2 regions of the Vagococcus intermedius genome follow, and region 2 is predicted to be linked to the other one. Evidence: riboswitches for the same ligand, from Rfam matches in the RefSeq annotation. Region 2 holds a riboswitch; the other holds the start of a gene.
The links. Region 2 has a riboswitch for thiamine pyrophosphate ahead of thiT (energy-coupled thiamine transporter ThiT). Riboswitches for the same ligand answer to the same signal wherever they lie in the genome.
Positions count from the first base shown of each region.

Region 1: another riboswitch for thiamine pyrophosphate. It lies ahead of thiD (bifunctional hydroxymethylpyrimidine kinase/phosphomethylpyrimidine kinase); the one in region 2 lies ahead of thiT (energy-coupled thiamine transporter ThiT).

Region 1 covers NZ_CP110232.1:1,293,669-1,296,847, reverse strand. The annotation lists gene thiM (hydroxyethylthiazole kinase) at 1-774, opposite strand, end outside; gene thiD (bifunctional hydroxymethylpyrimidine kinase/phosphomethylpyrimidine kinase) at 767-1,579, opposite strand; TPP riboswitch at 1,660-1,756, opposite strand; gene OL234_RS05975 (hypothetical protein) at 2,213-2,515, opposite strand; gene OL234_RS05970 (D-2-hydroxyacid dehydrogenase) at 2,718-3,179, shown strand, end outside.
Region 2 covers NZ_CP110232.1:2,156,768-2,159,946, reverse strand. The annotation lists gene OL234_RS10150 (flavocytochrome c) at 1-1,058, opposite strand, end outside; TPP riboswitch at 1,468-1,571, shown strand; gene thiT (energy-coupled thiamine transporter ThiT) at 1,647-2,207, shown strand; gene OL234_RS10140 (ABC transporter ATP-binding protein) at 2,237-3,179, opposite strand, start outside.

The sequences.
Region 1 (3,179 bases), 860 kb from region 2:
ATCTATTAGCTGTATTTTTAAACTTGCCGAACCTTGACCTGTCTGTTTTTCAGCCGCTAGCTCTCCACAAACCCCCATAATCAGCAGTGCGGTTAAAGTGGCTATCAATGGCTGTTGTGGCATACCGCCACAACAGCTAGCAACTAGGGAACTAAGCATACATCCCGTACCAGTAATGTTTTGTAGCTCAGAAATCCCATTTTTTATCAAGTAAGTTTTAGATCCATCTGATACAACATCGACTTTTCCTGTAATGACTACAACACACCGATAGCGCTTAGCAAGTAAGCTAGCGATTTCTTGCTTGTCTAGCTGAGAGATGCAGTCGTCGCTTGTAGCATCAACGCCTTTAGGCTGTGTCTTGTAACCCGCTAAGTAGCTAATCTCTGATAAATTCCCTCTAATGACAGTAAAGTGGATGTCGTGTAGTAGACTAGTTAAAGTTTGGTTACGAAAACTAGAAATACCAGCCCCTACAGGGTCTAAAATAATTGGGATTCCTAAGTCGTTGGCTTTTTTACTAGCTAGCAACATGGCAGCGGCACTATTTTGATTGAGTGTCCCAATGTTGATGACTAATGCTTGTGATAATGTGGTAATATCAGCTACTTCTATTTTCTCGTCAGCCATAATAGGTGAAGCGCCTATCGCTAAGGTGATATTAGCACAATCATTAGCCGTCACATAGTTGGTAATATGATGCACAAGAGGGTGATGAAGCCGAACATTGGTTAAAGTTTGCTTGACTTCTAGTAATAAATAGCTATTAGTCATTTTTGTCCTCCGCTAATCCATTGCGATAGAGATCATAAAAATGATGAGTAGGACCATGGCCAGAGCCAATCGCTAATGAGTGTTGGATTGCTAAAGTTATATAATTTTTAGCTTCAGCTACTGCTAAGTTTAGTGGCAAACCTAAGGCTAGTTGTGAAGCAATAGCTGCAGAAAAGGTACAGCCTGTCCCATGAGTATTTTTAGTTTCTATTCGTTTACTTGTATAATAATAAAATTGTTTACCATCAAATAAAATATCGGTTGCATCTCCATCTTTGTGGCCGCCTTTTAGTAAAACAGCACAAGCACACGTGTGATAGATTAAACGACACGCCTCTTCCATATCTGAGGTGGAGCGAATAGTTTTTCCTGATATCTTTTCAGCCTCAGGAATATTGGGTGTCACTAAGGTTGCTAAGGGGAGGACTTGTTGAATCAAAGTATCAATCGCTGAAGGCTCCATCAAAGCCATCCCATTTTTAGCAAACATAACAGGGTCTAATACCACATTTTTTGGCTGCCATTTCTGCAAACTTTTTGTAACGGCTATCATTGTGGGAACACAGGAAAGCATGCCTATTTTAATAGCATTAGGTGTAATATCTTCAAAAATTGCGTTAATTTGTTCGGTAATGATAGCAGGTGTCATATCTTGATAAGAGATAACACGAACCGTATTTTCAGCTACGACAGATGTGATGACAGACATTCCGTAAACGCCATGTGCTGAAAATGTTTTTAAATCTGCTTGGATGCCAGCACCTCCACTACAATCTGAACCAGCAATACTTAAAACTTTCTTCATCACTATTTCCTCCTTTATCAATAAAAAAAAGACATTCTTCTCTTAGGAAGAATGTCTTAAATGTCAGGGATTTAGTGTATGACAAAGTGACATCTGCTCCCTACGCTGGTATCAACCAACAGGTTCTAAGGGTCAGGTTTTACCTTCTCAACGACTAACGTCCCCCTGCAAATAATTAAACTATTTGAATGTGCCTTCATGATAGACGATATTATTTCAAAAGACAAGCGCTTTTCGTTATATCTTTTTGTTCACAAATAAAACATGTGATAGTAATGTATCAGATAATCTAATTGGAATAGGTCAGTTTCTAAAAATTAATCAAAAAATAAAATGGAGCTGTCAATGATTATTATATAGTAATAAAAACTGACAATCATCCTATGTTATCTAACGACGTTTGTCAATTTTTATTTTAATTTCATAGCGAACCTAATAAAGTATTGACTTATAATCACATAGTTTTTTTGAATATTGTGAAAAAAAGACAAATATACTTCTGACTTAGAATAAATCTCGGAAATTTATTTCAGCTGAGGGAGCATTAGGTTGAAATAAATTTTTAGCTTTTAAAAAGTGATAAAACTCATCAAAGGCAGCAAAAGTTGTTGTCTCTTTGTCCTCCTGTTTCTTTCAGAGTTCACTTGAGTAATGATTTAAATGTAGGCCATTGTCTTCTGCTAATGTCAGTGTTAAGCCACTGCTTGCAACATTATCTGTGGAAGAGTCAAAGTTGTCATACATCTCAGCTAACTCTTCATCAGTATAATCGTAAACATCCCTTTCAGTAATGTATTCTTCAAAGATTTCTACTAAACTATCTCCAGGATTAATAGTATTATCAGTTATAAACTGTTGTAAAAAACTAGCGAAAGTGTCCCTACTTTGACCTGCTTGATTTAATCCATATAGCGTTTCTTCAGCATCGTATGTCAAAAAATCATCTCCTTTAATGTTATTATCATTATTATATAACAGATTATCAGATAATGTCCTATTTTTTTGTTTTGTGGCAGGTTTTATTTCTTAATAGCGTAATCTGTTCCCAAAACAAAAGTTTATTCAGTTGCTTATGTCCTAATATCGTGAGATTATAGAATAAGTAATGTAGTTGTTTATTAGAATAGGAGTGTAGAAAATGAGTGAAACAATTTTAGTTTTAGATGACTTAACACTAGCAAGAGAGGAAAGCTTAACTCAGCAGTTTCCAAAAGATAATTTTTTATTTCGGACTCAAAAAACTGTCACACCAGCTGATATTGAACAAGCAACCGTTATTTGGGGGAATTTACCTCCTGAAAAACTCGGGGATAAACTAAAAAATTTAAAATGGGTTCAACTTTGTAGTGCTGGTTATGAACTTTATAGTCCGCTAGGGGTTCTACCAGAAAAAACAAGTTTAACCAATGCACGTGGGACTTATGGCTTGACAGTAGCTGAACATACTCTGGAAACGACTATGATGATGATGCGTAAGCTAAATTTATATTATCAAAACCAATTAGCAGGAACGTGGAAAAAAGAAGGAAAAATAAAATCAATCTATGGTTCTAAAGTGGGGATTTTAGGCCTAGGTGATTTGGGACAAAATATTGCCGAA
Region 2 (3,179 bases):
AGTGCGATGATAGCAGCTGAAACATTGTCCCGTGTTTCTAATTCATTGACAAAACGTTGACCAGATTGATTGATTAATAAAGCTCCCTCACCACGAACAGCTTCAGTAATTAAGAATGACGTCTCCTGTTCAACTGTTGGATGAATTTGAATTTCTTTCATATCAACCGTAGTGCCACCCATTTTTTCAATCATTTTAATCCCATCACCTTGGCTACCAGCTTGGTTAGTTGTGACGAAACCATCTAGGTCTTTATTATAATCAGTCACCATATCTAAATTGGCACCAAAGCCACCTGTTGCAACTACCACAGCATCTGTTTTGATTTCTTTTTCGTCTGTGTTGTTAAAGATAACTTTGACTCCTGATACAGCGCCATCTTGATTTTCAATTTCTTTGACATCAGCGTCAGTGTATAGTGGGATTTCACGTTCTTGGACATTTCTTAACAACCCTTGAACTAAATATTGCCCAACAGCTGAGCCATCAGCCGGACGATGAGTCCGTTTGACACTCATACCGCCTGTGACGGTTAAATTATTTAGGGTAATTCCCATAGAATCTAACCAATCAATAGCATTAGCTGAACTATCAACAAAATAGCGCAGTAACTCTTGGTCGTTCGTTTCTTTTCCACCTTTTAGGGTTTCGTCAAAAAATAAATCATTGCTATCTTTAATTCCAGCTTCTTTTTGAAATTTAGTTTCAGAAGCATTCATTCCTGCAGAAGCTTTGACTGTGTTCCCACCTGCTACGGGCATTTTTTCTAAGATAACAGGGTTCATCCCTTGTTCTTTGGCTTCTATAGCGGCAGCCATACCACCGCCACCTGCTCCAACAATGACGACATCATAACGATCTTTTAGATCATCGAGTGATGCTTTCTTCTGTTCAGAGGCACCTGAAGTGGTATCTGTTTCTTTGTTAGCTGCTTTTTCAGTTTTCTCCATTTTTTTTGTTGAGCTGGACGTCTCTGATTGATTTGTATTTCCGCACCCAGTTGCTAATAACAGAACTGATAGTAGTGAGGCAAATCCTATACCTAATTTACTTTTCATGATTATGTCTCCTCCAATATTACTTAAACAAGTTATTTATTTCACAAAGTGATTTTAACAAGGAAAAAAAGAAATAGCAACATTAATTAAGTTTTTTAAGTCGAATTAAATTTATTAGGCATTTAATGTATTTGAATCATAAAATAGAGTGCTCGGTTTAATTTGTTATAAGGTTAACTCGTTAAGAAAAGTGCTGTTAAAATAAAATTAACGAAGGAAACGAGGATTATACTGTAGAAAGAAGCGTTACTCTTTTAGGTAGTAAGTGTGAGAAAGCTTATGTCTAACGTAGGTCTTGGCTCTTAAGGGTAAGTGGCTTATTATATCAATGAATCATAAGCTTTGACATAGTAAGTTTGACTTGCTATAGTGAAGTTGTTGTAAGAAATACAAAAACTAAATAGAACTTACCATCACAAAGGGGAGCCTCTTAGGCTGAGATTAAGCAACTTGCTTTAACCCTTCGAACCTGATCATGTTTAGACTTGCGTAGGGATTGTGATGGAGTGGCGAATTTTAATGTTATAAATGCTACTCCTTCTTTGTTGTATGGACCTAAGTTCTATACAATTTAAGGAGGAGTTTTTTTTGGCAACAACGAGATTAACGATTTGGATTGAAGGCGCTATTGTGGCAGCATTAGCGATGGTATTATCAATGATTCCAACGAACATTGGGAGTAGTTTTACTATTTCACTTGGAATGATTCCACTGACAATTTATGCTCTACGTCGTGGGTTAAAAGCAGGCTTATTTTCAGGACTGATGTGGGGACTTTTACATTTTTTATTAGGCTCAGTGGTCTTTTTAGCAGTTAGTCAAGTTCTCGTAGAGTATGTTGTTGCTTTTGTTTTTGCTGGTTTTGCAGGACTTTATGGTAAGCGTCTTAAAACTGCTTTGCTTAGCAATCAAAGTAGACAGGTAAGTAGTACCATAGTTATGGCGACTTTTGTTGGGTGTCTAGCACGTTTCTTTTGGCATTTTATTGCCGGAGTAATTTTTTGGGGGGAATATGCTTTATGGGGCCTAAATCCTTGGTGGTTTTCCCTTATTATGAATGGGGTTAGCGGATTAGCAACAGCTGTCGTAACTGGCTTATTGTTATTGATAATTGTGAAGAAATACCCTCAGATTTTTATACCTAAGTAAAAAAGCAGGTGCCTCGGCACCTGCTTTTTTTAATGGTGAAACTGAGAGTGGTAGAGTTGATGGTAGGCGCCATTTTGCAATTTAAGCAATTCATCGTGTGAGCCAATTTCTACAACGGCACCACTATCCATTACCAATATTTTATCAGCATTACGAATTGTCGATAATCGATGGGCAATAACAAAACTTGTTTTCCCTTCCATCATCGTTAAGAAGGCAGATTGGATGGTTTGTTCGGTTAATGTGTCCACTGAACTCGTAGCTTCATCCAATATTAACATCTTGGGATCAGAGATCATAGTACGAGCAATTGTTAGTAATTGTCGCTGTCCTTCAGAAATTTTAACACCTGAAGCGCCAATTATTGTGTCATACCCATCAGGTAATTTTTGAATAAAATTATGAATATTAGCTGCTTTGGTTGCCTGCCTAATTTCTTCATCTGACGCCTTGGGATTCCCAAATGTAAGATTGTCTCGAATGCTGCCATCGAATAGCCAAGTATCTTGTAAGACCATCCCAAAACTTTTTCTTAGTGATTCACGTGTATAAGAAGCTAAGGGGCGAGAGTCAATCAGAATGACGCCATCTGTTACGTCATAAAATCGCATAAGCAAATTTACTAAAGTGGATTTTCCAGCACCTGTTTTTCCTACAATCGCAATGGTTTCACCAGGTATTATCGTCAAGTTAAAGTCGGTGATTAAAGGCTTATCAGGAAGATAGGAAAAGCTGACATGTTTAAATTCTATTTTGCCGATGACTTTATCTAATTGATATATTTCTTTTTCCTCGGCTTGTTCAAGTGGTTCATCTAAGATTGCAAAAGTACGTTCTAGACCAGCTAGAGCAGTCTGGATTTGAGTAGTAATACCAGATAGTTCAATAAAAGGTTTCGAAAACTGACTAGCGTATATCGTAAAACTAGAGATCATCCCAACACTTAAGCTGGTTTGGTGGTTTAAAATCAGA